2 linked regions of the Syntrophobotulus glycolicus DSM 8271 genome follow. The protein of the gene in region 1 interacts with the protein of each later gene in a pairwise test. Links are inferred from orthologs where the notes say so. Each region holds a gene or a part of one and is shown on either strand. Other genes may lie near its edges.

What was found.
Region 2: the proteins of SGLY_RS13575 (region 1) and rlmB interact in binary tests that used the Escherichia coli proteins (3 or more experiments, as listed by UniProt). The link is inferred for Syntrophobotulus glycolicus DSM 8271 from one-to-one orthologs.

The regions. Positions count from the first base shown.
Region 1 is NC_015172.1:2,723,575-2,739,362, forward strand. The notes cover bases 107-3,048. They hold SGLY_RS13575 (bifunctional ADP-dependent NAD(P)H-hydrate dehydratase/NAD(P)H-hydrate epimerase), read right to left. Parts: upstream 2,393-3,048; coding sequence 821-2,392; downstream 107-820. Other genes in these bases: alr (alanine racemase), read right to left, coding at 107-789; acpS (holo-ACP synthase), read right to left, coding at 2,413-2,769; SGLY_RS13585 (GntR family transcriptional regulator), read right to left, coding at 2,853-3,048. In the rest of the region: more of alr, read right to left, coding at 1-106; more of SGLY_RS13585, read right to left, coding at 3,049-3,452; eam (glutamate 2,3-aminomutase), read left to right, coding at 3,735-4,985; mnmL (tRNA modification radical SAM protein MnmL/YtqA), read right to left, coding at 4,970-5,908; SGLY_RS13600 (sensor domain-containing protein), read left to right, coding at 6,077-8,299; SGLY_RS13605 (ammonium transporter), read right to left, coding at 8,403-9,656; amrA (AmmeMemoRadiSam system protein A), read right to left, coding at 9,856-11,118; SGLY_RS13615 (glutamine synthetase III family protein), read left to right, coding at 11,563-13,653; SGLY_RS13620 (DUF2179 domain-containing protein), read right to left, coding at 13,777-14,298; SGLY_RS13625 (TM1266 family iron-only hydrogenase system putative regulator), read left to right, coding at 14,650-14,904; [FeFe] hydrogenase H-cluster radical SAM maturase HydG, read left to right, coding at 15,200-15,788. UniProt on the Escherichia coli protein: Bifunctional enzyme that catalyzes the epimerization of the S- and R-forms of NAD(P)HX and the dehydration of the S-form of NAD(P)HX at the expense of ADP, which is converted to AMP.
Region 2 is NC_015172.1:328,493-344,241, reverse strand. What follows is about bases 6,905-9,807. They hold rlmB (23S rRNA (guanosine(2251)-2'-O)-methyltransferase RlmB), read right to left. Parts: upstream 8,792-9,807; coding sequence 8,018-8,791; downstream 6,905-8,017. Other genes in these bases: cysS (cysteine--tRNA ligase), read right to left, coding at 9,760-9,807; SGLY_RS01615 (Mini-ribonuclease 3), read right to left, coding at 9,347-9,775; SGLY_RS01620 (dihydrofolate reductase), read right to left, coding at 8,784-9,293; sigH (RNA polymerase sporulation sigma factor SigH), read right to left, coding at 7,263-7,922. In the rest of the region: SGLY_RS01690 (adenine nucleotide alpha hydrolase family protein), read right to left, coding at 1-118; SGLY_RS16915 (cell wall hydrolase), read right to left, coding at 122-682; SGLY_RS18015 (DUF7666 domain-containing protein), read right to left, coding at 666-1,643; SGLY_RS01675 (DNA methyltransferase family protein), read right to left, coding at 1,675-2,448; SGLY_RS01665 (hypothetical protein), read right to left, coding at 2,731-2,988; SGLY_RS18010 (hypothetical protein), read right to left, coding at 2,976-3,146; SGLY_RS01660 (hypothetical protein), read right to left, coding at 3,181-3,399; SGLY_RS01655 (LexA family protein), read left to right, coding at 3,573-4,178; SGLY_RS01650 (type I restriction endonuclease), read left to right, coding at 4,205-5,284; SGLY_RS17345 (recombinase family protein), read left to right, coding at 5,297-6,889; more of cysS, read right to left, coding at 9,808-11,190; gltX (glutamate--tRNA ligase), read right to left, coding at 11,212-12,672; ispF (2-C-methyl-D-erythritol 2,4-cyclodiphosphate synthase), read right to left, coding at 12,752-13,228; ispD (2-C-methyl-D-erythritol 4-phosphate cytidylyltransferase), read right to left, coding at 13,219-13,935; SGLY_RS01590 (PIN/TRAM domain-containing protein), read right to left, coding at 13,922-15,097; SGLY_RS01585 (nucleoside triphosphate pyrophosphohydrolase family protein), read left to right, coding at 15,305-15,697. UniProt on the Escherichia coli protein: Specifically methylates the ribose of guanosine 2251 in 23S rRNA.

The sequences.
Region 1 (15,788 bases):
GCCATAGCTCACACTGTCTCCCGCCGCGATTTTTTTCAGATGAACAATCCTGGCCTTTAAGGACATCAGCGGTTCAAACCCGTTTTCCCCTTCCCAATGATTCATGGGCAGCTGCCCGTAAAGCATGAGTCCCGGGCGGCATAATTCATATTCTTGATCCCTAAGCTGCAGGATCGCGGCACTGTTGGCGACATGCCTCATGGGAATATTTAATCCGGCTGTTTTTAAGCTTTCATAAAGACCGTCAAATCTTTTTAACTGCGTAAAAGCAAAGCCAAGGTCAATTTCATCGGCTGTCGCCAGATGAGTATAGATTCCTTCGATCTCGATACCGGGAAGCTGCGCTATTTTCAAAATATTCTCCAAAGCATCTTCCTGAAAGCCAATCCTGCCCATCCCCGTATCAACCTTAATGTGCAAAATTGCGGGAATCCCCTTCTTTTCTGCCTCCAATGAAAATGCTTCCGCCTGTTCCAACCGGAAAACCTCCGGAATGATTCCTTCGGCAACGATTCTCTCCGCCTGGTCAGGCATCGTCGGGCCAATGAGCATCACTGTTACTTCCGGGAATTTTTCCCGGATTTGCAAGGCTTCTTCTAAAATCGCCACTCCAAAGCGCCTGACCCCTTCTTCTTTGAGTGTGCGGACAATCTCAAGCGCTCCATGTCCGTAAGCATTCGCTTTGACAATGGCCATCACTTCACTGTTGGTCTGCCGACAGATTCGCCGGTAATTTCTGCGTAAGGCTCCAAGATCTATACAAGCCCAAGCAGGACGCATTCCGTGCATTATTCCCTCCTCCAATCCTACCGAATTCGGATTATTCTTCAACTTCCAGGGTCTTCCTGACCTTAGGAAGCATATCGGCGACTTCCGCAGCCGTAAACCCGGCAGACCCATAAATCCCGCTTAATTCATCGGCTGCCCGGCCATGCAGAAATGTCCCCAGACAGGCTGCCCCGAGCAAAGGGACTCCCTGAGCGGCATAAGCCATGATGCATCCTGTCAGCACATCACCTGTCCCTCCGGTACCGAGCCCGGGGTTGCCGGTCGGATTAAGGAATACCCGGCCATCCGGGGAAGCAATGACCGTTACCGCTCCTTTTAAGACAACGATAGCACCCCATTCTATGGCCTTAGCCAAAGCCAGTTCCACTCTGCTCTCCTGAACCTCCAAAACAGTGCATTGACAAAGCCGGGCCATTTCTCCCGGATGGGGAGTCACGACCAGAGATCCCTGCCCTTTTCGCAGGGAAAGCAGCTCGGGCTGTCCGGCGACCAGATTTAAGGCGTCGGCATCAAGAATGACCGGAACTGAAGTATCCGCCAGGATACTCTTGATCACGGGAAGAAAACCGCTGTTTGGCTTTAACCCGGGACCAACCGCACAGGCATCAGCTTCGGTCAGTCTTTCCAATACAGCATTCCAGGCGCCCTGCCCCAGCATTTCGTAATCAGGCGCAGGCCAGACTGTTCCTTCAATCACACCCCGGTCAACCGTTTCCACAATTCCCTCCGGGACAACCATTTGCAGCAGCCCAATCCCGCTGCGCAAAGCACCGCGCCCCCCCAGAACTACCGCTCCGCTCATCCCTACCGATCCCCCGATAAAGACGCCTGTACCATGTGTTCCCTTATGTCCCTGCCGGTTCCTGACCGGAATAAGGGGCTGAATAATCTCAGCTGTTAATAAATAGGTCGTAATTTTTTCTTCATATATGATATTCTCCGGGATAGAAATTTGATCAATCAGCAGTTCACCGGTATAGACCGGCCCTTCCCCGAGAAAATGCCCAAGCTTGGCCAGTCCAAAGGTTACGGTATAGTCAGCCTTGACCGCTGTGCTTGATACTTTACCACTATCCGCTTCCAAACCGCTTGCAATATCTACCGCCAATACCGGAGCACTGCATTTGTTCATTTCCGCGACATACTTTTGCGTAAGGTCAGGCAAGCTTCCTTTAAATCCCGTCCCATAGAGAGCGTCAATGACAATATCGGCCTGGATCAGAGCCAGTCTGAAAAGGCGAATCTGCATTTCATCTTCGACCTGAACGATCTTACCGCCCATTTTTAAATAAAGCTCATAATTCAAACGGGCATCCCCGCCCAGTTCTCCTCCCCCGGCAAAGAAAAAAACGGTAACTTCCATCCCGGATACAGAAAGATGACGGGCAACCGCAAAGCCGTCTCCGCCATTATTTCCTTTACCGATTAAGATGACCGCCTTTTTCCCCGGTATTTTGGGTTGTCTTTCCCCATGTAATATTTTTCTGACCTGACGGACTACAGCCAGGGCGGCATTTTCCATCAGGACTATCCCGGGTATGCCAAATTTATTGATGGTATTGGCATCGATATTCCTCATCTGGCCGGCAGTGACTAAACGCATCTCCTTTTCCTCCTTCGTGATTAAAAGATCATCGCTGTCGCCGCAGCTTGCGTCTGATTGTGGGTAAGGCTTACACGGGCTTTTGTGCATCCCCTGTTGATCGCTATGGTCCGGGCCTTTTCACTTAAAATTACCTCTGGTTCACCATTTTCACTGCTGATTATTTCTATATCATGCCAGGAAATCCCTCTTATTCCCGTCCCCAATGCTTTTAAAACAGCCTCTTTCCCCGCAAACCTGACTGCGAATGAGGAGATGTTCCGTCCTTTTAAAGCCTCCAGCTCCCTTGCCGAAAATAGTCTTTCCAGAATACGAGGATGTCTCCGGCAAGAATCGGCAAACCTTTGTATTTCGATGATATCTATACCCGGATACAACTCGATTCCTCCTCTTTTTAAGAAAGCTGTTCCTGTCCAAATCCGGCCTGTCGTCCATTTTCGTTTACTTTGTCCAGTACGTTCTATATTAAATCCCTTACTTTTATCTGTTCCTGAACTGAACTGACAACCAGAAGAATATCTCCTTCTGTCAGAACAAACCCCGGACCGGGCGAAAAATTTTCGATTCCATTGCGGACAATCCCCACGACGGTTGCCCCGGTCAGCTCCCTGACCTTAAGTTCCCGCAATGATTTACCGATCGCCTCAGAGTTCTTTTCTATCTCAATTTCTTCGACATCATTCCATCTGGAAATAAACCTGTCCGCATAGGTTTGAACCTTATTGAGCAAGATATCGATTTCCCGGTCAATCGCTCTTCTGTTATCGATCAGTTTTCTCAGTTCTCCTAAAAAAGTCTGAATTTCGTTTTTTTGATTATAGGATCTTAAAAATTTCTCTGCCTGAAGCTTTGACCTGACAATGATTCCGACTCCCTGTCTGACATCAACAACATCTTCGTTCTGCAATATCGCAATAGCTCTGCGTATGGTTTCCGGGGAAACATTGAACCGTCCGGCCAATGTTGAACGTCCATGAATTTTTTCCCCTTCCCGGTATTCCCCGAGAACAACCGAATGGGCAATTTCGTTTGCTATCTCCTGATACTTCGCTGGTTCCAAGTTAATCCCTGTCCTTCCAATTATTGATATGACCTTAAAGATATTGAATAGATCAAAATACTTTTCCATACATTTTACTTCAGATACAAACGAATAACAACAGACGTTCTTTCCTCCTGCCAAGAGAAAAGATCCGACAATTAGACATTATTTCCTAAAATATGTCTATTGACATCAGACAACTTATACTTTAATATGTAGTTGTCAGTTCGTTATTTGTCATTAATCCTGTCTTCATATCATATATTGAGTGATCTTTTTTTTTGAGAAAGGAAGATGAACATGGCATTGGAAGATAAACAGATATATGAAGAATTAAGCAACCGCTACTCCATCCTACGCACGGAAGAACTCAAAAAAAAGATTGAACCCTATCTGAAATCTCTGGAAACAATCCCTGCCGGCCTCAAGTCGGAAGAATTGTTTCAGATCAATAAGAACAATATCCTAGCCTATTTTAAAGCAGAGCCCGAAAAGTGGAATGACTGGCACTGGCAGCTGAAGCACCGGATCACTGATGTGGAAACTCTGGATGGTATCGTCGGTCTTTCCGCCGTTCAAAAAAAAGAAATCTCCAAGGTCGGCCGGGTCTATCGCTGGGCTATTTCTCCTTATTATCTCAGCCTGGCCGATTTCTCCAATCCGCTTGACCCCGTTCTGATGCAAGGGCTGCCGACAGGAATGGAATTAGAAGATGACAAGGGAGAGGAAGACCCTATGGCAGAGGCCCTGACATCTCCCGCTCCCTGTATCACAAGAAGATACCCCGACCGCCTGATCATTAATGTGACCAATATGTGCGGGATGTATTGCCGGCACTGTCAGCGCCGGCGTAACATCGGCGAAATCGATTCCCATAAAAACAGACAGGACCTCAGCGCCGCTCTCGCTTATGTCCGGGAGAACCCCGAAATCAGGGATGTCTTGATTACCGGTGGGGACGCCCTATTGCTAAGCGACGAAACCCTGGACTGGCTGTTAAACGAATTGCATCAAATTCCTCATGTTGAAATCAAACGGCTTGGCACCAGAGTCCCCGTAACCCTGCCGGCGAGAATCACAGACCACTTGGTCAACATACTGGCAAAGTATCCACCCTTATATCTGAATACTCAGTTCAACCATCCAATAGAGGTAACTTTGGAGGCTAAACAAGCCGTTGACCGGTTGATCTCGGCGGGAGTCATTCTGGGTAATCAGGCTGTTCTCCTCAAAGGAATCAACAACCATCCCAATATCATGAAAAAGCTCAATCAGGAGCTTTTGAAAATAAGGGTCCGTCCCTATTACATTTTTCATGCCAAAAATATTAAAGGAACAAAGCATTTCATTCCCTCTATTCAGGAGGGGCTTGCCGTGATGGAGCATCTCCGCGGCTATACTTCAGGATTAGCCGTTCCTACTTATATTATCAATGCTCCCAAAGGCGGAGGGAAGATACCCCTTCTGCCCCAGTATCTCCTGTCCCTCAATGAAAATAAAGCGGTTTTCCGTTCCTGGGAAGGCAATGTCGTGCATTATGAGACTCCATAATTTTTGCCTTGCCAGCTGTCCCGATTTTCAAGTTCTTTTTCGATCGCATTAATGACCTCCCATTTTTTCCTGGTCCACTGAGGTGCAATGACCTGTCCCAGTGGGCCATCTCCCATTAATCGGTGTATGATAACGGCCGGAGGGAGGATTTCCACAATATCAGCGATCAGCTCAATATACTCCTCTAAGGTCATTAATTTGAATTCTTTTCGTTCAAAGAGCCCGGCAAGAGCCGTCCCTTTTAATACGTGCAAGGAATGGAGCTTTATTCCCTGAATATCCAATTTGCTCATTTCTCTTGCCGTTGCCAGCATCTGGCTGCGGTCCTCACAGGGAAGCCCTAAAATCACATGCACACAAACCCTGATGCCCCGTGCTCTCAGCTTGTGGAAAGCTTCCAGAAAACAGGCATAGTCATGTCCCCGGTTAAGCCAGGCCAAGGTGGAATCATGTATCGACTGCAGGCCCAGTTCTATCCATAAATAAGTTTTCCGGTTGATTTTTTCAAGAACATGGAGTACTTCTTCATTGATGCAGTCCGGTCTTGTGGAGACCGCTAACCCTACAACATCCTTTAGCGCCAAAGCCTCGTCATAAAGCTTTTGCAAATCATCGGGGTCGGCATATGTGCCTGTAAATGACTGAAAGTAGGCTATATATTTTGCTTTCGGCCATTTTTTTTTGGTCCTCTCTCTGACTTCACCGAACTGTTCGGCAAGCGTCAATGCCCTGTCTCCGGCAAAATCGCCCGAACCTTTGGTACTGCAGAATATACAGCCATGTGTGCTCAGGCTCCCATCCCTGTTCGGACAGGTAAATCCTCCGTCGAAGGCTACCTTGATGACCTTTTCACCAAAGACCTGACGCAGGTGGTGATTAAACCCATGATATCTTTTCTTGTCCCATCTTCTACATTCAGTCATAGCTGCTCCCTTTGCTCTTTGGGGGACTTTTCATTTTTCTTTGCCCGCAAAAACGATGATTTATTCATCCAAAAGATAAATATTCCCCTGATAAATTACGATAAATTATTATCGGATTTATTTTTTATTATAGCAGGAAAAAATTTTTTTGATAAATGGTGAACATTTATGATCATAAACACACAGGACAGTCTTAAATTTCTGGTGGAAAATACAAATGATGCTTATATTCTGTTCCAAACGATTGGAAGAGAAGACCGGACCATTGATTTAACGATAGTGGAAATCAGTGCGTCATTTGAAAAGATTGCCGGATATCAGAGAGAGGAGCTTCTCCATAAAGACCTTAAAGAGCTCTTTCCGGACTCCCGCTCTGATCATCCGGACTGGGCTGAAGTATTAAAAAATACTGTCTTACATCATCAGCTCCTGTCTTTTGAATATTTCTCCAATCTAAATGAAACGTACTATTCTGTCATCATCATTCCCTTCACCTCAAAGCAACGGCTGGTTTATTTCCTTGATATCACTCAGACCAAAAGAAATGAATCGAAAATAACTCAAAAAAATCATGAGCTGATTCAATTGAAAAAAGAGAAAAAAGAAATTGAACTGAGTGAAAAGCGTTACAAAACTCTTGTGAACAACCTGGGGGACATCATTTACACCTGCAATCTGCGGGGGATGATTACCATGGTCAACAAAATGTTTTGCCAATTAACAGGGAAAACCGAAAAAAAGATTCTCGGGACAAGGATAACCGATTATTTCAACCCTGAAAATACGGCAATTGCTTGGGACAGGGCAATTGCCGAGCTTATGCTGACCGGAGAGCCCGCTCATCTGGAATATCAATATTTCTTACCGGACGGGAGCTCCCGTTTTTACTACGCTACATTATCACCAATATCTGATTTGAATAAGAAGATCGTTGGTTTTATCGGTTCAAATCATGATATTACAAGTCTGAAAATCAACGAACAGAAAATGATTTCCCTGGCCTATCACGATTCTTTGACCAAACTGCCCAACAAGACTTTGTTTTTAGACAGACTAAGAACAGCGATCTCTATCGCCGAGAGAAACAAAGTCAAAATAGGAGTTGCTTTTGTTGACCTGGATAATTTCAAAGAACTAAATGCTGTTTATGGTCATGATCACGGGGACAAACTGCTTTTTGAAGTAGCCCAAAAGCTGGTTTCCTGTGTGCGCAGTTATGATACCGTTGCCCGGTTCGGCGAAGATAAGTTCCTGGTATTGTTTCAACATCTCATCCATGTCAATGAGCTGTTTACCGTATTTGAACGAATCAGGCTGGCCCTTTTTACCCCGTTTTCCATTGGCCGGCACTCCATCAGCCTTACGGCGAGCATTGGCATCGGAATTTATCCTGATGATGGTGTTGATGCCAATGAAATCATCTTAAATGCCAATACCGCAATGGACAAAGCAAAAAAAATGGGCAAAAACTGCTACTATTTCTATAATGATCAATTCAAAGAGGCGCTTAACCGGCAAAATATGCTGCGGACGATGCTGATCAGCGCGATGAATAACCAGGAATTTTTATTATACTATCAGCCGCAATATGAAATTCCCACCAGAAGGCTGCGAGGATTTGAGGCCTTGCTCAGGTGGAATAACCCCGCGTTTGGCTTGATCCTGCCGGTAGAGTTTATCAAGATCGCCGAAGAAACCAAGCAAATCATTCCGCTGGGAAAATGGGTGATCAAAAACGCGTGTGAAGTCTGTAAAATGATTAATGACAAATATGGATTGAACCTGATTGTTTCCGTGAATATCTCTCTTGTCCAGCTCCAGGAAAAAGATTTTTTCGATACGATCATGGAAACCGTCAAACATTCGGGGATAAAACCGTCAAATTTAGAACTGGACATAAAAGAAAATGTGATTATGGAAAACTTTGACTATATGGTCTCCGTATTAAAAAAATTAAAAAAGGCCGGGATCAGAATCGCACTTGATGATTTCGGCTTGAGCAACCTCTCTTTGAGCCAATTGAAGAGACTGCCCTTAGATATGGTCAAACTGGACAAAGAATTGCTCAATTATATTGAATATCCCAATTCCCAGGGAGCGTTGACTGATTCCATCATTGACTTGATTCATCATCTGGATATTGAAATGCTGGCTGAAGGAGTGGAGAATAAAGAGCAGGTGGATTATCTGCTTAAGGGAAACTGTGACAATATTCAAGGATTCTTTTTCGCCGAACCTGTGGCCAGAGAAAAAATCGAAGAGATCATTGAAAAAGGTGTTTCTGAGAATGAAGCGCAAAGCAGAATGATTCAAAAAATCGGTCTGACTTATGAAGAATTATTTAAACAACCCGCAAGATATCTCGGCAAAAATTGGGATATCCGACAATAAGCCGTTATCCAAGCAGACATGAAAAACCGTTCCGGTTGATTTTCGGAACGGTTTGTTCATTTTACGATCTGTTTTTATTTTTCTTCCATGATCAAGCAGCCGATTAAAGATTGCTGAATGAAGTGCTCAGCCCATCGATGTCAGAATAAGCGCTTTCTCCATGCTGCGTGCTGTCAAGACCTGTTTCTTGTTCAATATTTGAAGCGGCAAGGGGGGTAAAGATTCCAACCACTTTGAGGATGATGAAAGTTGCGACTGCTGCGTATGCGTAGGTTGCCAAAGTTGCAATGAGCTGAATTTTTACCTGTTCGAAGTTTCCGGAGTAAAACAGTCCTTCGTTGGCAACCAGCGGATTTACTGCCGCTGTACAGAAGATCCCTGTCATCAAGGCTCCGATGGTTCCGCCGATACCGTGAATACCAAAGACATCCAGTGCGTCATCATAGCCAAGCTTTTCCTTGAGGACAGCAACCGAGAAGTAGCATACTACACCGACGATCAGTCCCAGCACAATCGAGGCCAGAGGTGTGATGAAGGCGCAAGCCGGAGTAATACCCACCAAACCTGCTACCGCCCCGGAGATTGCACCGAGCATTGTCGCTTTACCATGATGCAGCTTTTCCGAGATCATCCAGCCGAGAAGTCCCATGCAGGCGGCGATATGGGTGTTGGCAAAAGCCAATGCTGCAGTCCCATCCGCTGCGAGCTCACTTCCGGCATTGAATCCGAACCAACCGATCCAGAGCAGGGCCCCGCCAAGAACGACGTAAGGAATGTTATGGGGGATAGTGGGATCGTTGGCTTTATTGTAGCGTTTGCCAATGACAATTGCCGCCACAAGTCCCGAAATCCCTGAACTGATATGAACTACAGTCCCTCCGGCAAAGTCAAGGGCACCCAGGCTTCCCAGCCATCCTCCGCCCCAGACCCAGTGAGCGACAGGCGCATAAACCACTAAGCTCCACAGGGCGAGAATTCCCACATAAGCCGGGAAACGCAGTCTTTCAGCAGTGGCCCCTGTGGCCAGCGCCGGAGTCAGAATGGCAAACATCAACTGAAAAGCTACAAATAAAATGTGAGGGATTGTCATTTCACCTTTCGGATCCAGTCCGACATCCTTAAGTCCCAGGTAATCAAGTCCACCGATAAGTCCGTTTATATCCGTACCAAAAGCTATTGTGTAACCGATAACCACCCAGAGAATTGTTACAATTCCAAGTCCGGCAATACTTTGCATCATTATGGACAGAACATGGCGTTTTTTTACAAGTCCTCCGTAAAAGAATGCTAATCCGGGAATCATGATAAAAACAAGTGCGGCGCTAATGAGCATAAAAGCGGTATCCCCATTATTCATTTTTCTCTCCTCCTTTTTTTCTCATGACAAAAAAAAGCCTCAGAAAAGCGTTGCGCTTTCCGAGGCTCCGTTGCCAATGTTTTAAGAATTTATCTTGTGATATTACTATATTACCCCTTTGGGTTTCTGTAAAGTGGTTTTCTAAATAAATATTGTATACACAAGCTTTTTATCTTTTGTAATACAGTATACATTGTTTTTACTCATGAAACCTTTCCACTTCAAATCTCCAAAGCTCGACCTCTTCTTCCGGCCAAATGCCTGCCTTCTGCCTGACTATACGGATTTGTTCCTCCACCGTTTCGATCCCTTCCAGACGCGGCAGCAATAGCCCCACTTTTCCTCCGCAGCGGATGATGACACCATAAAGCTGAGGATCAAGCTCTTCCGACCCTGTAATTTTTTGCGGGTCACTCAGTACATCTACCGATATCCGGAGCAGTTTCAGTTCATCGGGCTGCACAGGCCAGAAGCGAGGGTCCTGGGTCCCTGCCGCTATGGCATTATGCCTGATCTCCGCAGCCAGATTTTCACGGGCCGGCTGAACAGTTCCTATGCAGCCTCTGAGTTCACCATCCTTTTTCAACGTGACAAAACAGGCTTTTTTTTCTTTTAATAAAGGATCACCCGGAATATGCAGCTTATCAAAAGCCTGCGCGTGAAGATGGTGCTCCAGACATTCCCGGGCATAGCCGGCAATAGGTGCGGAACGATAAATTTCAGCCGTGAGATAGCCCACCCCAAAAGGACCTTCATAAGACAGGACCTTGGGAGAACCTTCCCGGGCGCCCAAAGCAAATAGAAGAGAGTGATACCCGCACTGCCCGGCCGCTTCCAGCATGTCTTGCGGAATACCTCTGATGATGGCCGTATCCTTCTGTATCCCTTTCACAATGATACTGTCAAATTTAGGACCGTCAGGGTGAAAACCGTAAGGACCATCTTCCTTCAGCCGGTGGGACAGATCCCCGCTGGCTAAAATCGCGCACCTGGTTTCACTGCCGCTGAAAATCTCCCCTGCCAATCTGCCCAATTCCTCTGCTTGCCGCAAGGGCATTCCAAAAACAATAACCTTCCCTTGCCAACCGGCTTTCTTGAGAAAATACAAGGGAACAAGGGCGGCATGATCAAGCTCGGCTTTTACAGGCTGAAGGCTGCTTATTCCTTCCTGCGCCGATGCCAGCAGCATCCCGTCCACTTCAAATTCCAGTTTGACATTTCCCGCGCCAAAGCTCCCAAAGTCTCCTTTTACCGTTTCTCCTTCCAGATAAGATAATCCCTGCCGGCTTAAAGGAGCATGGGGAGATACCAGAACAACAGATTCTACTTTCAAATCAACCAGGGTCTCAGCAATTTTTTGATAAGACTCTATTGTCGCCTGACAAGCCCTTTCCTCTCCCTTTCCGATCTCGGCAACAATCAGCGGAGGATGGGGGACAAAACCAACATAAACAAGACTCATGCGTAATCCCTCCTAATTAAGACGATAAATCAAAACCGTTTTTTTTCGTGCAAAATACATCTTGTAAAACAAAACCTGTAATTTCAAGAAGGATATTCTAAAAACCACGGCAGATATTAATTCATTTTCTTTTTTTCCAATGCTTTTCCTTCTTTATTTATTAAACCGGCAAAAAAAATTAAATCATCCAGTGAAAAGTATTCCATTCCCGCCAAAAACAAAGAATGTTTTTTCTATCTTTTACTATCCTGTATACATTGCAAAACTACTTGTATCCTATATTAAAGTATGTTAAGTTTTTAAATATAATAAGCAAGTAAGCAATGACGCTTAACTCGGTGTTTTTAGACCGCCTAGGTGGGTGTTTTTTGCTTTTTTTGCTTTTTTCCGGATTGTTTTCAACATTAGATGCTTTATCTGCAATTTTTAAGGAGGATTTTAGAAATGGAGATCTTTGGTTCAAATGTTTTCAATGATACCGTTATGCGGGCCAGACTGCCCAAAGCTACCTACAAAGCCTTGAAAAAAACGATTACCCAAGGTACCGCTCTCGAAGCCAGTGTTGCTGAAACCGTTGCCAGCGCCATGAAGGACTGGGCAATTGAAAAAGGGGCTACCCATTTTACCCATTGGTTCCATCCGATGACCGGTTTGACCGCGGAAAAACACGACTCCTTTATTTCACCAACCGAGGACGGCAAAGTCATCATGGAATTCTCCGGCAAGGAGCTGATCAAGGGGGAACCTGACGCCTCTTCTTTCCCCAGCGGCGGTATCCGCGCAACTTTTGAAGCCAGGGGCTACACAGTCTGGGATTGCACTTCACCGGCATTTTTAAAAGAAGATAAGAATGGCAGTACCATCTTGTGCATTCCAACCGCCTTCTATTCATATACCGGAGAAACACTGGACAAAAAGGCTCCTCTTTTAAAATCAATGGAAGCTGTATCCAAACAAGCCTTACGTGTGCTGAAGCTATTTGGGAATACTACGGCGACCAAAGTCATTTCCACTGTCGGACCGGAACAGGAATACTTCCTGATCGACAGAAATTTCTTTGAACAGAGAATGGATCTGGTTCTGACCGGAAGAACCCTGTTTGGGGCTATGCCTCCCAAAGGCCAGGAAATGGAAGACCATTACTTTGGCACGATCAAGGAGCGTATCTCCTCTTTTATGAAAGAATTGAACGAAGAACTATGGAAGCTGGGGATTCTCGCGAAGACTCAGCACAATGAAGTTGCTCCCGCCCAGTTTGAAATCGCTCCAATTTTTTCGACAACCAATGTTTCCACAGACCATAATCAGCTGGTCATGGACTGTTTGAGAAAAGTCGCCCTGCGCCATGATCTGGTCTGCCTGCTCCATGAAAAACCATTTGCCGGAGTGAACGGTTCAGGAAAACACAATAACTGGTCTTTGGGGACAGATGACGGACAAAACCTGCTTGAGCCGGGAAATAGTCCGCATGGCAACGCTCAATTCCTCACCTTCCTGTGCGCTGTGATCGAAGCTGTCGATAACTACGCCGAACTTCTCCGGATCTCTGCCGCCAATCCCGGCAATGACCACAGGCTTGGCGCTAATGAAGCCCCTCCGGCCATTATTTCCATCTTCCTGGGTGATCAGCTGAACGATGTGATCAACCAGTTGGAAAAAGGCGGCGCTACCAGCTCCAAAGCCGGAGAAATCCTCAAGGTCGGTGTCGCCACCTTGCCGGAAATTCTCAAAGATACCACCGACCGCAACAGGACCTCTCCTTTTGCGTTCACCGGAAATAAGTTTGAGTTCCGGATGGTTCCCTCCAGCGCATCTATCGCTTGTCCGAACATGATCCTGAATACCATTGTTGCGGAATCCCTCTCTCAGATTGCCGATAAACTGGAAAAAACCAAGAATTTCAACAAGGAACTCGCTTCCCTGCTCCAGGATATCATCAAGAAACACAAACAAGTTGTCTTCAACGGCAACAACTATTCTGATGAATGGGTCGTCGAAGCTGAAAAACGCGGACTTCCCAATATCCGTTCCATGGTTGAAGCTCTGCCTTATTATATCTCTGAAAAGAGTATCTCCCTGTTTACCAAACATGGTGTGCTGACTGAAGGGGAACTTCATGCCCGCTATGAAATCCTGCTCGAACAGTATACAAAGGTAATCAATTACGAAGCAAAAACCATGCTGGACATTGCTCAACGTTCCATTTTCCCTGTTTCTTCCAGATATGCCGCTGAACTGGCCGGCAATATTTTAAGCATCAAAGATGCCCTCGGTACAGCACCTGCCGCTGAAGAAAGCTTGCTGAAGGAACTGGTTGCGACCAACAATCTTTTCCTGGAAAAAGTTAATGCTTTGGAAAAAGCCATAAACGGTGCTGCCGAGATCGATGATGCTTATAAATTGGGTCTCTACGCACATGATACGATCTTCGCCGCCATGGCTGAACTGCGGGTTTACGGCGACAAGCTGGAAACTCTGATTGATGCTGCTCAATGGCCCTTCCCAACCTATGCGGAGATGTTGTTCCTTTTATAATTTATTGAAAACAACTGCCAAACCAACAAAAGAGGCATTATCTCCACAAAGGGATAATGCCTCTTTTGTTCGGGACTAAAAGGTTTTTCCTTACCAAACGATCTAACCTGTTTTTCTCAGGTTCTACCGCATCTTGCATAACCAGAACCCTCCTTTAAACGTCTTCGGTTCATGAAAAACCACAAAAGCATGGGGGGATTTTTCATCTATGATTGTCATCAGCTCTTTTTGCCTGTTCCTTTTCGTTAAAACATCAAGGACCAGCCTTTTCCCGTCTCTGCCGTCGCCGATCCAGGATGTGACCCCAAAACCCTGTCCCCTGATCACCTTGACCAAGGTATCGTCATCAGAGTCAATAATGACCTGAGCCGTTAAATATCCTAAAGCAAGCCTCTCTTCGATCAGGCTTCCCAGGAAAACTCCTATCCCATAACCTATACAGTAGGCAGCGATATTACATGGGCTGTTCAAGTTATTCAGAATGATTGACAGGCCCATGATATAGACAAAAATTTCTATGACGGAAAGCAGTGACGCATAAAGGCTCAGCCCCTTGATCATCAGAATAAACCTTACCGTCGTCAGGGAAACATACGTGATGTTGATTGCCATGATGATCAATACAAGCTGCCAGACTACGTTCATTCGTATCACCTTATCATTTTTATTTGTTGGACCGGTATCCTCATTATTTTATTTCCAGTACCTGTTTGTTGCCTTGTTTCCAGTATATATTCCCTCGTCACACTCATTTTATCATAATCCACTCCGATTCCAAATCTGGTGATTCCTTATGCTTATGTTTCTGATGATTCCTTGATCTTGATAAATCCATCTTGCTCCCGGAGCTAAAATCTGTTATATTTTAATCAATAGAATATTTACCTGACAGAAAAGTATGTTCTGATCTGGAAGGAAGCGGTTTGTCCTTTTGTTCTTTTTTGCTTTCTTCCGTCAGGAAGGAAGCTTTTAGTTTTTCTAAGAGGGTGTGATCAGATGAAGAAAGTAGCCGTAATCAGTGCCATTCTGGAAGACCCGGAAAAGACCCAGCTCCAGTTTAATCATACGGTTGCCTCATTTAAAGGAATCATCAAGGGCCGTATGGGCTTGCCTATGCCCGACCAGGAAATTTCCGTCATCTTTATCGCGGTATTAGGAGAAACAGATGAAATCAACAGTCTTACCGGAAAGCTGGGTAAAATCGAGAAAGTATCAGTAAAGACTGCCATATCCAAAAAAGATTTTGATTAATCTTTCCCCGCCGCGGCAGGGAAAATATCGGAAATCTCTTATTGCACCCTGATCGAGCATCACGTCTCAATAAAATCATATGTTTCGAACCTGACAGAAAAGACCTGTTCTGATCTGAAAGAAGAGAAATCAACCGTTTGACTATCGACAGTTTGTATTTTTCTTTTTAAGAATACGGACTGAAAACGGATTGCTGCTTTTCTTCAGAGAAAAGCTTTTTTATTTCAGCTCCTTAACATAATTTTTTCTGAAATCAGAACACTATTAAAAACAAAGGCATGAGGAGGAAAACCAGATGAGTACAAAAATTTTAGAAAAAGAAAGAACAAGCCCTGCCGATCCTGAAGTCGCTTTCATCAACAATGAACAAATCAATGAGGATCTGGCTCAGGCCAAGACAGCTCCCAAAGAAGAAGTTCAAAGGATCATCGCTAAAGGCAGAGCCGCTAAAGGTCTTACTCCCCAGGAAACGGCCATTTTGCTGGAAGTCACAGACCCGGAACTGAAAAAAGAGCTTTTTGCCGCTGCCCTCGAAGTGAAAGAAAAAATCTACGGAAAGAGAATCGTTATGTTTGCCCCTCTTTACCTCAGTAATTATTGCATTAATGAATGTACTTACTGCGGCTACCACCGTTCCAACAAGGAGATGCCCAGACGCAAGCTGACGATGGATGAAATCGCTGAAGAGATCAAGATTCTGGAGAAAATGGGACACAAGCGCCTGGCCCTGGAAACGGGTGAAGACCCTGTCAATTGTCCGATCGAATATGTTTTGGATGCCATTAAAGTGATCTATGAAACAAGTGAAGAGCAGGGGGAAATCCGCCGGGTAAATGTCAATATTGCCGCGACAACGGTTGAAAATTACCGGAAATTAAGAGATG
Region 2 (15,749 bases), 2.4 Mb from region 1 along the record:
TCGTTTTACCTGGAACCAATGGTTGAACACACATACCGGAGCCGTAGATCGGGGCGTCAAGATGCCCGTAAATCACCGGAGTGTCTTTTGTGCAGTTGACATCTTTGATGATCTCCATAACCTACACCCCGAAAGCATGATTGCCGATTGTATTAAGAATCTTCCGGGTCTTAATCCATTCACACATTGCGACTTTGGGATTCCAAAAATACAAGGCGTTCACTAGGGTATATCCACCCATAGCTTCCCGTGCTGCTGCCAGATTTTCTTCTGTTGGTACTACGTTGTGCAAATATTTGGTTGTGCAGAATTGTCCGGGCTGATAAATAACTTCAGCGATTGTGCCGGGAAACTGATCACTTTTAACACGATTCATGACCACATTTGCCACTGCTATCTGTCCGCCTAAAGGTTCGCCGCCTGCCTCAGCATGGACAAGTTGTGCGAGTAAATATAAGTCCTGGTCAATGCTGATTTGACTCGTTTGCCATGCTTCCAGCCAGTTTGCCAATGTTTCCATCGTCCATTTCTGGTCATACGAGAGGTTTAACAACTGGTCTTGTTGTATGGAAACTTGGTCTTTGAGATCGTTAATATCGGCCCTCAGGCCTGCACAGGCCGCAAGTAAGAGGATAAGGATTACAACAGTGATCGCCAGGATGATATTATTCTTGTGCGTCATCAGCTTCCACAACCTCCCCATCTTTGAGGCGATACCAAGTGTCGGCTTTGATTTCTTCGCCATCGACAACAACGGTTTTCCATTCGGCGATATCGCAGCTGCCTGCCTTTTCGTTAACGATTACCAGCACCGCACCAAGCCCGCCACGGATTTTAATACCATTTCCGCGCACAAGGCCAGAGCCATCCTTACCAACGGTTACAGATCCGCGCGCCGTGGCTGCACCGCTATCCCCTGCCGTGGCTGCACCGCGATATCCTGCCGTGGCTGCACCGTAATTCCCTGCCGTGGCTGCACCGCTATCCCCTGCCGTGGCTGCACCGCTATCCCCTGCCGTGGCTGCACCGCTATCCCCTGCCGTGGCTGCACCGCTATCCCCTGCCGTGGCTGCACCGTAATTCCCTGCCGTGGCTGCACCGCTATCCCCTGCCGTGGCTGCACCGCTATCCCCTGCCGTGGCTGCACCGCTATCCCCTGCCGTGGCTGCACCGCTATCCCCTGCCGTGGCTGCACCGCGATATCCTGCCGTGGCTGCACCGTAATTCCCTGCCGTGGCTGCACCGCTATCCCCTGCCGTGGCTGCACCGTAATTCCCTGCCGTGGCCTTTTCCGGATCGGTATGCTCAGTAGTGCAGCGAGATTTGACATATTCGATCTGTGCCCTTACAAGCCCAGGAATGCCTATTTCTGCACCGATTTTGAGCTTAGAGACAGCGACTTTACTGTCAGCTCCACCCCCGTCAGTTTGGCCAGAGCCCTCAACCTCGCAGTAACGGCTGTCTGCCGGCGCATAATAACCGAAGACATCAAGCGGAGCCTCGCAGAAATGGAAGCCGCTGTTGCAGGCGCTTACTTTGCCTTTATGTTCGTACTCCTGCCCAATTTCAAATTGAAATGTTTTACCAGCAGGGGTGCATTGCAAATTTTTATTAAATCCTTTGAAACCCTTGATTTTATCCATGGTCTAATCTCCTCTTCTTGCTGGTTAGCCATTATCCAGCTTTTTGAATTTTAATAATCCTCGTTCTGACCATTGTCCCACTTTCTTTAAAGGCACCTTCAGGCAGCTGAACCATTTCAGTATCGTGTTTTTCGAGGAATTCTCGAAACTCTGCCGATTTGCGGTTCGTGCGAAAAAATGGACTTTCGCTAACAACAGAAACTAATATTCCGCCGGGATGAAGAACCTTGAACGCCTCGAAGATATGGTCAATGTCTTGCTGTTTGGCAAACGGCGGGTTCATGACTATGCGGTTTACTCTGATTTTGTTGGCCAGTCCGAGTTTAAGGAAATCGCCTTGTTCAACCACAACAACGGGACCGTCTGGGTCTTCATTGTATTTCCATAAGCCTTCAGCCATTTGTGGATTTAGCTCAACAGCATAAATGCTGCGCGGGCCCGCTGCTAAAATCGCCTCGATAAGCTTGCCATTACCCGCGGATGGTTCTAAAACTTGGCTATGCTCGTTTATCTCGGCCATTTCGCACATGCGGACTCCAATTTCGCGCGGCGTTGGGAAAAATTGATACTCCTTTTTAAGGTCCGTCGTCTCACCCGTTAGAACCAAATTATCCAAAAGCTCTGCGGCATCACCGTCTACGATGTGGCCCTTGGCTTTTCTGTTCCATTTGCCACCGATAGATTCCAGGCATTTGTTTACAACCTCGTAGGTTTTGCGGTCAAGTTGGACCTGCGGCAGATAGATGATAGTTTCACTTGTGGTGCATTCGGCAAGTATCGCCAGGATTTCATCTTTGATTTTCATGTTGCTCCAATCCCTCCTCTTGACTCCCGGTATACCGGACAGTACAATAATCTTGAAATGTTTTTTTTGGTGGCCGTGCTTTATTGCGCGGTCTCTTTTTGTCCATACCCTTCTGGGTACTTCTCACACCCGTGAACTGGGCATTGAAGGCAGAAATCAAAATCTTGGTCAAGATTACACCCTGGCGTTGCCCTGCAAATGTTGATACAGTTGGCGGCTTCTGGGCACCTCACAGTAATTTCTAAGCAGTCCGTTTTACTTCACCTCCTCTCAAATTGGCCCTTATCTCCCGACATAGATGAACTCAACGCCCTTGTAATTTTTTGTGTACTGGTATGGAAAGTCTGCGGACGGTAGAGGCGTTTTTACCGTTTCGCCCGGGATCAAGGTGAAAAGGTCTTCAGTCACCTGAATGAAGTTGCCTGTACCGCAGGATAGAAGGCCCTTTTCCTTCAGTTCTAAAAACATTGCATGAGCCGCAATCATATTGTCTAGAATTGAACCGACTGAATGGTTAGAAGCTGGGCTTAAATTTTGCATTTGGATTCTTCACCTCCTCTCTTCTCAGCAACCTTCCGCAGGTATCCTTCATGATCTCCGTTAGTAATATGCCGGGCTAGGATTTCAGCAATTTCATTTATGGCAATGGTTGACTGTCCGGAATATGTTATGCTTATTGTTCGCTCATTTTTAGGCATCTTAGATTCCCCTCCTTAACGGATTTGTATCTTTTTACGATACTTTTTTGTTAAAAAAAATATCAAAAACTGCGGTTGCATCGAGGGCGTATCTTTCAGCCATTATTTGAATTTCCCTTTGGGTAAATTCTGCTCCATTTTTTTCGTTAAGTTTGCTGGAAAACCTTTGGGGAGACAAGCTTAAAGCAGATGCCAGGCTATTGCCGGTATCGCCATATAAAGCCATTGCGGCCTTCAACTTATTTGAGTTCATACCTTCCCTCCTCTCCTGCCTGTATCTTTTTAAGATACTTAAATCTTATCATTATAAAATCTAGGGGTCAATACGTCTTGTATCTTTTTATTATATTTTTTAAAAAATTATTGCATACTTTAGATATAATTGTTAATATTAAGATACTGCTAAGAAATGGAAGGAGAACGGATATGGGCGCAGGGGATCTCATTAAACAACTAAGACTAAAGAAGGGTCTTACCCAAGAAGAGTTAGGAAATTTAATCGGAGTCAAAAGGGCCGCAGTTAATAAATGGGAAACCGGTTCAGTCGAAAATTTAAAACGCTCAACAATTGAAAAACTTTCAGCGATATTTGGTGTAAGCCCAATTCAATTACTTGGGTTAACGGAAGCAGAACCCCGCGATGTCCTCGTTTCTCTCCCCATCGTGGGCCGTATTTCCTGTGGCAACGGTGTTCTCGCTTACGAAGAAATTGAAGGCTATGAACCTACTCCTGAAACATGGTTAAACGGCGGTGAGTACTTCTATCTCCGAGCCAAAGGAGATAGCATGAAAAATGCCCGTATTCAGGATGGTGACCTGCTTCTTATTCGCCAGCAGCCCGATGTTGATGACGGAGAAATCGCTGCTGTTCTAATTAATGACCAGGCCGTGTTGAAAAAGGTGTATAAAACTGGTGACACTTTGGTTTTGCAATCTGAGAATCCGGATTATCCGCCTATTGTCTGTGATGGAAAGGAGGACTATAGCGTAAGAATTATTGGTAAGCTTAAGAGAACAGTTATTACATATTAAAAAAGAAACAAAGAGGAGGAATAAACATGGATTTCATCGATCAGCTCAAACAATTCGCATCAAGAGTAGAAAATTTAAAAGATCAAATTGCCACCGAGGAAGCAACAAAAACGTCTTTGATTTTACCTTTCTTTCAGCTACTTGGATATGATATCTTTGATCCTACGGAATTTGTCCCAGAGTTTACCGCTGACGTGGGGATTAAAAAAGGTGAAAAAGTTGATTATGCAATTTTTCAGAACGGCATCCCGATTATTTTGATAGAAGCAAAATGGTGCGGAGAGAATTTAGATAAACACAGTTCCCAGTTATTTAGATATTTTGGAACATCTAAGGCAAAGTTTGGAATTTTAACTAACGGTTTAATTTATAAATTTTTTACCGACTTGGAAGAGCCAAACAAAATGGATGAAAAACCTTTTATGGAATTGAATCTGTTGGACATCAAAGAATCATTGGTTCCTGAATTAAAAAAATTCCATAAGTCAGCGATGGATATTGAATCGGTTTTCAATACCGCATCTGAATTGAAATATTCTAGTCTCATTAAGGCCTTATTGACCAAACAGCTCTATGATCTTGAAGATAATTTTGTAACATATATCCTGGGTGAGGTTTATGACGGCAAGCGCACAAAAGCTACCGTGGATAGATTCAGGGTTATTGTTAAACGTGCCTACAATCAATTTCTTAATGAGACTATGAACGACCGCATTAAAGCGGCTATAGGACAGTCAGAGAAGGCAGTTCAGGAGGCGGCACCAACTGTAGAGCCCATAGAGACCGTCCATAATGAAACCGAGCCTCAAGGATCAAAAATAGTAACGACTCTAGAGGAGTTGGAGTATTTCTTCGCAATTAAAAGCGTCCTCAAAGATGTTGTTGATCCATCAAGAATTTTTCATAGAGACACGGAATCATATTTCGGAATCTTGCTTGATGACAACAAATTGAAGTGGATTTGTCGTATTTCGCTTAATTCAGCACAAAAAAGTATCATGATCCCGGATGAAAGTAAGCGCCCGGTTAGGGTTCAAGTTTCTGATGTTAACGATGTTTATAAATTACAACAACAGTTGGTTGAAGTAACGAAGAGATATTTATAAAAAGGTGATTACATGAACAATATCCTTAATTCTTTCTATGGCAGTCAAGGCGGCTTAAATATGGAGGTCCTGCGGGGCCTTCGCGCAGCTGCTTATGCACGGTTTAGTGACACGAAGAAGAAGAAAAACGAAAAGGGAAAAGGAAAAGATATCAATGTTGCGACAATAGAAGTTCAGTATAAAAAAATCGCTGATTTCTGCCTAGGTTATGGCATCAATATTGTGGCTTGGTTTAAAGATGAAGGTGAAACAGGCACGAATTTAGACCGGGGGGATTTCGCCCGTCTTGTCGAAGGTGCCAAGATGCGGCAATTTGATATTGTAGTCATTTATGACCTGACCCGAGGAAGCCGAGACGTGGTTGACTGGTTTTCTTTCCGCAAGGAGATGAGAACGCTGGGCCTGCCAGTTTTATCCGCTACGGAAAAGCTAGGAGACATCACAAATCCTTCAGATTTCCTTACCGAACTGATTACTGTTGGTATCGGCCAACATCATGTTTTACAAACTAGATTAAAAACCATGAATGCGATTGCCGCCCTTGCTGAGCAGGGGAGATTTTGCGGGGGCATCCCTCCGCTCGGCTATGATATTGACGTCGAAAAGAAATATGTAGTTAATGAACGGGAGGCAGAAGCCGTCCGTGACATTTTTCGCCTATATGCTGCGGGAAAGAGTTATTCATATATCGTTGATCAGATGAAAAAAAATGGAGTTGTTGGCAAGCGTGGACGGCCTATCGGAGTTAATTCCCTTTTTGAAATCCTCCGAAACGAACGGTATATTGGGGTTTACTCCTGGAATAAAAAACAGATGAAATTTTTCCGCAAATGGGCCGGGGGGAAGCCGAACCCGAACGCGATTATTATTGAAAATAAAATCCCGAGAATTATTGACGATGAAACCTGGGGAAGGGTGAAAAAGCGTATGGAAGAGAACAAAAAAAATAGGCTCAATAAGAGCCGTATTAATCGGGAATATCTCCTGTCAGGACTTCTAAAATGCGCCAGTTGTGGCGGGTCTTTTGTTGGTGTGACCACTATTAATAAAAAAGGGTATGAATATAAATTCTATACCTGCGCTAATAAGCGGCGGACCCGAACATGCTCCTGCAAAAATATCTCTGCTGATGAAATTGAGACCTTGGTTGTTATGCTTCTTAAAGATAAACTATTAAACGGCGAACTAATCGAGGCGACAGCAGATGCTATTTTAAATTTCGGGGCCTCTCCTGGGCGTGAAAATGCCCTAGAATCGATCAAAAAAGAAATTACAAGTCTTACTATCAAGATTGGTAATTTAACCCGCATACTGGCAGATGGATTTGATTCTGAGTCTGTCCGGGAAGCAGCCCTAGATATGGAAAAGAGAAAAAAACTGTTAGAACAGCAACTTCAAAATACGTATCCTGTCATCACTAAGCCTGTCAGTCGGGATTTTCTGATTAAGGAATTATCGACTGATGCCCGGCGTGTCATGGATGAACCTGGCTGCATGAAAGAGATTCTGAATAAATACATCTTAAATATAAAAATCGCTGACGATAAGATTGAGATCAATGCTATCAGCGATTTAAACACGATTGGTTGCGGGGGCCAGATTTGAACTGACGACCTTCGGGTTATGAGCCCGACGAGCTACCGCTGCTCCACCCCGCGATGTTAAATTTTCTTTGGTGGGTAGGGATGGATTCGAACCACCGTACCTTTCGGAACAGATTTACAGTCTGCCGCCTTTAACCACTCGGCCACCTACCCATAAGACTTCTGGAGCCGACGATGGGACTCGAACCCGCAACCTGCTGATTACAAATCAGCTGCTCTACCAATTGAGCTACGTCGGCTTGCGTCGGCGACACTTAAAGAGTATATCAAATAACTTTCTATAATGCAACAACAAATTTTGAGATATTTAAGAATTTGCTAAAGCCAACCATTACCTGCTTTTCTGCCGCTATGTATGGATTGGCCGCCCCTGTCTAATCACGCTTTTCCAGATACCGTTCCAGCTTTCTCTTCACCCGCTGCAACGCATTATCAATTGATTTAACATGCCTGTCCAAATCTACGGCGATTTCCTGATATGATTTTCCCTCAAGGTAAGCCATGAGGACCTCCCATTCCAAAGAACTGAGAATCTCCCCCATCTTTTCTTCAATATCATCGAATTCCTCTCTGCTGATGATTAATTCCTCAGGATCTGTTACCTTTGTCCCCGAAATGACGTCAAGCAGTGTCCTGTCCGAGTCTTCATCATAGATAGGTTTATTCAAAGATACATAGGAATTAAGCGGAATATGCTTTTGCCTTGTCGCTGTTTTAATCGCTGTAATGATTTGCCTGGTAATACAGAGCTCGGCAAAAGCTCGAAAAGACGACAACTTGTCCCCTCTGAAGTCACGGATAGCCTTATACAGCCCGATCATACCTTCCTGTATAATATCCTCCCTGTCAGCTCCGATTAGAAAATACGACCTGGCTTTAGCCCTAACAAAGTTCTTATACTTGTTGATCAGATACTCTTGAGAAATTGAGTCACCGTTTTTCGCCAGTTCGACCATCTCTTCATCATCGACTACGGAATCAATTACCTCTTCAAAGTCCTCTTCAGAAAGTTCAGGCTGGATATTATAGGTCAATTCCATCCCTCCCGTAATCAATTTTAACAAATCGGGCAAACCCGCTCTAATCAAGCATTCAATAAAAGTATTATACCTGTATGTCTTAAATAGCGTCAAGAAGAAGATTGTCTGGAATTGTCGTTATGACCTGATATTCTCTGCCTTCGCACTTCATACATCAGTATCGACCCAGCGGCACTGGCATTCAGCGAACTCATTTTCCCCAGCATGGGAAGTGATACGATCTCATCACATGTCTCTTTTATCAATCTGCCCAGCCCTTTATCTTCCCCTCCGACGACTAAAACTCTGGGACCGGAAAGATCAGCCGAGAAAACATCCCTTCCGCCCGCTTCGGCTCCCGTTACCCAGCACCCGGCCTTTTTTAGCTGTTTTAAAGCCTGAACCAAATTACCTACCCTGGCTACCGGCACATATTCTATCGCTCCTGCGGAAGTTTTGGCTACTGCCGGCGTCAGACCCACACTTCTCCTGGTGGGAATGATGATTCCATGTACCCCCGCCGCATCTGCTGTTCTTAGCAGCGCACCTAGATTATGGGGGTCCTCTAGTTCATCCAAGACAAGAATAAACGGATCTTCCCCCTTTTGCCGGGCAATGTTCAGGATATCTTCGGTTTCTACATATTCCCGTGCCGCTGTAAACGCCACAATATTTTGATGCTTGTCCCCGCCGCTGAACTTGTCCAATACTGCCCGTTCAACAAACTGATAAGGCACCCCGCGTTCTTTCATTAAAGAAAGAATATCCGCATTACGATTTGACCTGTTCTCACTATTGATCAACACCTTATTTACCGGGTGGCCGGATTTTAATAATTCTATTACAGCATTGCGTCCAAATACTAAACTATCTTTTTTATCCATTATTCTCACCTTCTTTAATCTTTACATATTCCGTAAAGAAAAACTGTATATCTTCATAAATTTTTAAATCACTTTGAGAAACAAGTTTCCATGACCGGTCTTGGTCAATGTTGGGAAAATACTTGTCAGCAGCATATTTATTCTGGATTTTTGTGATATAGGCCTGGGAACAAAATGGCAACAATTGTGAATATATTGTTTCCCCGCCGATGATAAATATGTCCTCAGAGCTATACTTTTGTATTTCCGGAAATAACTCCTGTAACGAATGGCATACTGTTACATTGGCCTTTTCATAATCATCATTTTTACTGAGCACAATATTGATTCTGTCTTTAAGAGCCTCTTTTCCCGGCAATGATTCAAAGGTCGCCCTCCCCATAATGACCACCTTGCCCAAAGTCAGCCTTTTAAAAAGTTTCATGTCCTCCGGGATTCTTTTCAGCAGATTGCCCCGATATCCAATTCCCCAGTTTAAATCAACCGCGACAAGAGCTTTCATTGTACTCCCCTTCTAAATGGCAACAGGTATTCTTTTTATTTCCGTCTTGTTTCTTATTGTTCCGAATCTATTTGCACTGTCAAATCATCAATTCGGCTAAAAATACCCTGCATTCTCTCTTCACACCCTGCCAGATACCAGTAGCCTACAAGTGCTTCAAAAGCCGTCGCATGGCGGTAGGTCACCACATCTATATTTCTCGGATGATGCCCCTTCGCATTTCGCCCCCGCTTGACTACACCTGTTTCTGTCTCATCAAGTTCAGGCAAAATCAGTTTGAGCAGGCTTGCCTGAAATCTCGCCTGCACATAGTGGACGGCGGCTTTATGCAGATCCTCCACTTTTGCAATCCCTTTTGTTAAGAGATGGCTGCGGACCCATAATTCATAAACGGCATCTCCCAGATAGGCCAGAGTCAGAATATTTACTTCCTGCCATTTTATCGTCAAGGGTGAACTATTCTGATCTATTTGAGATACCATCTTGACCCCTCAGCGGTATCTTCAAGAATAATACTGGCTTCCTTTAACCGGTCCCTGATCAGATCGGCTGTTGACCAGTCTTTGTCTGCACGTGCTTTTGCTCTAAGCTCTAAGACCAATTCCATTACTGCATTGAATTTTCCCGATTCACCCGCTGGAACTTCACTATCTTTTTGCAGGTCAAAACCCAGAATGCCTGCCAAATCGATCAGGGTATCTCTCGCTTCAGCGATCTGAGCGCCTGTCCATCCTCCCTCATTCAGGGCCGTGTTGATCTCCTTGGCCAAATCAAAAAGAGAAGCATAGGCCTGTGCAGAATTAAAATCGTCTTCCATAGCCTCTTCAAACGCAGCCCGGGCTTTGGAAGAAGCGTTCAATAATTCTCCCCGGGTTCCTGCAGAATCTGTGGATTTTCCCTTGCTTAAAGCTTCTCCGGCAAGCCTGACACTGGTCTTTAGCCTGTCTAACCCCCTGGCCGCCATTTCCAGCTTCTCATCGTCAAAATCAAGGGGGCTTCGATAGTGGGTGCCCAAAAGATAAAAACGGACAACTTCTCCGGGAAACTTTTTCAAGATATCCCTGATCATAAAGAAATTACCCAGAGATTTGGACATTTTTTCTTGATTAACCGTGATAAAAGCATTATGCATCCAATAACGCGCAAACTGCTCTCCATCAAGATACCCTTCCGATTGGGCTATTTCATTTTCATGGTGGGGGAACACGAGATCTCCTCCGCCCCCATGAATATCAAAATTGGGCCCTAAATATTTCAAGGCCATAGCCGAACATTCAATATGCCAGCCGGGTCGGCCGTCTCCCCAGGGGCTCGGCCATGCGGGCTCACCCGGTTTAGCCTTCTTCCAAAGAGCGAAGTCCATGGGGTTGAGCTTTTTGTCATCAATTTCTACTCTGGCTCCAGCCTGCAGATCTTCAAGGTTCCGGCCGGAAAGCCTGCCGTATTGTGGAAAATGCTCTACCGCGAAATAGACATCTCCTTCCACAGGATAGGCCAATCCTTTTTTTTCCAGACCTTTGATGATTTCAATCATTTCTTTGATATGGTCTGTCGCTTTGGGATGCACTGTGGCAGGTTGGATATTCAGGGCATTTGCATCTTTATAATATTCTTCAATGTACCTGCCGGCTAAAGCCAGTGGTTCACAGTTTTCTTCCGAGGCCCGTTTAATGATCTTATCGTCAACATCGGTAAAGTTTTGCACATAAGTTACCTCGTAACCCTTATAAGCGAGGTAACGCCTTACCATATCAAAAACAACCAGCATACGGGCATTGCCCAGATGGAAATAATTATATGTGGTTGGGCCGCAGGCATACATTGCCACCTTCCCGGCTTCCCGTGGGATAAATTCTTCTTTTTCCTTATGAATTGTATTATATATTTTTACTGTCATGGCTCTTCCTCCACAATAGTCCTAACCAAGCAAATATTTCTTTGTCTTTGCCAAGCGCGCCTGAATGCTGTCTTTTCCCAAGAGAGCAATGATTGCATCCAGGTCTGGCCCGTGCATTTTTCCCGTTAACGAAATACGTATCGGCATGAAGATATCTTTGCCCTTCAAATTCAGTTCTTTGCCAATCTCCTTAAGGATTCCCTTGGCCCTTGACGGGTCAAGCTTCTCCGCCGCCGTGATCTTTTCCATAAAAAGCTCGAGAACCTGAGGTACCGTTTCTCCCCGGAGTACCGAGGCCGCTTCCTGATCCGGTTCGGAGATGATCTGTCCATAGAAGTATTGGACATACGCTTTGATTTCACTCAAAGACGATATTTTTTCCCGAACCGCGCCGAGGAATATCCTGATCCAGTTTTGATCCTCACTGGAGAGATCCTGAACAAACAGCCCTTCTTCCTGTAAGAAAGGCAATGCCAGACAACCCAGTCTCTCTAAATCGGCCTCTTTAAGATAATGGGAATTAATATAATTCAGCTTATTAACATCGAATACAGCCGGACTTTTTGATACCCTTTGCAAGGAAAACTCTTCTTTAAGCTCTTCCATCGTAAAGAATTCTTTTTCTCCGGCAGGGGACCACCCAAGTAAAGCAATAAAATTGACCATCGCTTCAGGCAAATACCCCTTTTGGAAATAGTCAATTACAGCCGTATCCCCGTCTCTTTTGCTCATCTTATGCCCTTCAGTGTTTAAGATCAAAGAGATATGAGCGAATTCAGGGACATCAAAGTTTAGTGCTTCGTAGATCAATACCTGGCGCGGGGTGTTTGATAAATGCTCCTCGCCGCGGACAACATGTGTAATTCCCATCAATACATCATCGATGACTACGGCAAAATTATAAGTAGGAATCCCATCGGATTTTACAATGATATAATCGCCTATCCCATTGCTGTCAAAGGTGACCTTGCCCCGGACAGAATCATTGATGGTGATCTCTTGTCCCTCCGGCACCCTGAAGCGCACGACCGGTTTACGTCCCTGGGACTCAAACACCTGCTTTTGTGCTTCGGTCAGGCTGCGGCATTTCCCCATGTAACGGGGTGTTTCCCCTTTCATGAGCAGCTCTTGTCTTTCCTGATCCAATTCCTCCTCTGAACAATAACAATAATATGCATTGCCCTCAGCTAATAATTTATTCGTATACTTCTGATATGTTTCCAATCGTTCAGTTTGGCGATAGGGCCCGTTTTCTCCGCCCTTATCCATTCCTTCATTCCATTCTATCCCTAACCAGCGCAGAGCCTGAATAATATTTTTCTCAGACTCCCGGCTTGATCTTTCCAGATCGGTATCCTCAAAGCGGAGAATAAACTTTCCCTTCTTATTACAGGAAAATAAATAATTAAATAACGCCGATCTTGCCCCGCCAATATGTAATGGTCCGGTAGGACTTGGTGCGAATCTTACCTTGACTGTCATTTCCTTCCCCTCTCGCTATAAAAGTTATTATTTCAAATACTATACCAGATTTTTATTAAAATATCTCGATTTCATCCGATCAAAACACAGGAAGCAGCAGAACCACAGCCTGCGCCCCTATTCCTTCTCCTCTGCCTTCAAAACCAAGACCTTCCGTCGTCGTAGCTTTTACAGAAACATTGGCAATGTCAGTTTTCATGGCTAAAGCCAGATTGGCTCTCATGTCTTCAATATAAGGAGCAAGCTTCGGTTTCTGGGCGATAATGATACAGTCGATATTTCCAATCGTCAATCCTTTTTGCCCGATCAGCCCCATCACTTCTTTCAGGAGCTCCATGCTGGAAATATCCCGGTATTTTTCATCGTCATCAGGGAAATGCTTCCCGATATCACCAAGTGCACAAGCTCCTAACAAAGCATCCATTGCCGCATGAGTTAAAACATCAGCATCAGAATGTCCCTGCAAACCCTGGGAATAAGGGATTCTTACTCCGCCCAGAATCAATTGTCTCTTTTCAACAAGGGCATGTACATCATAACCAATGCCTATTCGCATCCCATTTCATCCTTCCGGTATCTTCTGAGAATCGTTTCTGCCAAAAGCATATCCTCCGGAGTCGTCACCTTGATATTTTCATAAGTACCGTCCAGCACCTTGACAGGCTGTCCCATCCATTCGATCAGTGACGCATCGTCTGTCCCCAGAAAGATTTTCGTTTCCGCCTCCCGATGCGCCGTTTCCAAAAGAGAACGGCAAAACACCTGCGGTGTCTGCACCGCTCTTAATTTCTCCCGGGAAGGTGTCTCTAAAACGGTATTTTCTTCGTTCACTATTTTCACCGTATCCTTCAATGGTACAGCCATAATTGCCGCATCATACCCCTGAGCGTTGTACAAAAAATGATCAAGCTCTTTAATCTTCAGCAATGGCCTTGCCCCATCATGAATGACGACACGGTTGATCTCGGGGCTAAGCGCCTGAATTCCTGCTTTGACAGATTGCTGCCTCTGTGCTCCGCCCTCAACAACCCCAACCACTTTATCCAATTCGTATTTTTTTACCAGTTCTTCTATGAGCACGATCTCATCACGGGCCGCAACGATCACAATCTCAGCAATGCTTCTTGCTTTCTGAAACACCCTGAGAGTATAAACCAGAACAGGGGTGCCGGCAATCTCAAGAAAGAGTTTGTTGCCTTCACCCCCCATTCTTTTGCCTTGTCCCGCAGCAGGAATCACTGCGCCTGTTTTATCCAAGCACATTGACTTCACTGTACTCCTCTATCGATCGATCCATTAATTCCTTCGGCTTAGCAAAAATCATACGGCCTGCCGCCGTCTGCAGGACGGTCGTCACAAGCACCGTGGTTTCTTGTCCGATATGTTTTTTACCGCCATCGACAACAACCATTGTTCCATCATCCAAATAAGCGACACCCTGACCGGGTTCTTTACCTTCCTTCATCACTTGAACATACATTTCTTCACCAGGGAGAACCACAGGCTTGATGGCGTTGGCCAGCTCATTGATATTCAGAACCTTCACTCCCTGCAGCTCGGCAACCTTATTTAAGTTATAATCATTGGTCAGCACCGGAGAATTTAGGATCTGACCAAGGCGAACCAATTTACTGTCAACCTCAGCCAGGTCATCAAAACTGTCTCCCTCATAAATCTCAACCTGGATTGCAGCTTCCTTGGAAATCTGGTTTAGGATATCCAAACCCCGTCTCCCTCTGTTTCGTTTAAGGGCATCCGAGGAATCAGCAATATGTCTCAGCTCTTCCAAAACAAAGTTAGGAACCAACAGTATCCCATCAATAAAACCAGTCCGGACAATATCGGAAATCCGGCCGTCGATAATTACACTTGTATCAAGAATCTTATACAGCACATGATCATTTTGAGCCAAAACTTCTTTTGACTTTTCACCCTTTTCTCCCTTTTCAGCTTTTTCTCCTTTCCTCTTCGGAATAAAATTCAAAAAGCCAAAAAGCTCTTCTTTCCTTTTAATCCCGATAATAAAGCCGACATAAGCCAGAAAAACACTCAGAAGCACTGAAAAGATAGGGCCTAAAAAAGGAATACCTGAAAAAGAACTGCTGAAGAGACTGGCGATCAGGAGCCCGGCAATCACCCCGATAAAAGCCCCTATCAGGTCATTGGAGGGCATTTTGGTCAGTAATGTTTCCAGTCGTTTCACCATGTTCAAAAAGAAATTGACACAGAAAGGAGCTATTAGAAAACCGATTACCGCAAATAATACCGACGAAATAATATAAGTCCAGAATAATCTAATTGAAAAACCAAGTACATTATTTAATATTTCAATATCAAAAAAGTTTACCATCAGATAATCTAAATAGAAACCAAGTCCGCCAAAAAGCAAAGTTATAATGAAACGAACGATCCGGCGAATCAGCATAAAATCACCTCCTTCTTGGTGTTTTCTAAAAATATTTTGATTAAACGATTATGGAGTAAACCAGATACTCCTGTTAGCTCTGACGAAGCCGCCTGACTAATTATAGCAGTCAGTTTAAGCTTTGGTCAAAGGGAACTACATAAAATTGACAATTCCTTCATGACCTGTCTATAATTAACTTGAATCAGAAAGGAGCTGTTAAACCCGGTGAGCGACACAACGAACCATTTCCAGAGTATTGTGGCTGCAATGCTTCTACAGCACCAAAGCGTTCTCGACATTCTTTCCAAAGGACAGGAAACTTCATCGAAGGTCAATAGAGCTGTTGTCAAAGCTGTTACGACTTGTGGTTGTATCAGCATCCATGCATCAAAAATCACGATACCCGAAAACGCAACCTTATATGACCTCAAGCAGCTTTTAAACAACCACATTCAAGGCTCTCTTTGTGAGAACTGCCGGGATGTGATTGAAGCTGAACTTGGCAAAGAGCTTTTTTATTTAACCGCGCTTATTAATACTTTAGGTCTTTCTCTCAGTGACATCTTAGAAAAGGAAACTGCTAAATTAAATACTCTCGGTATCTATAATCTGGTTTAAAAACCGATTCTTATTCTCATTGATTTTATTAATTTTTACATCATCTGCACAA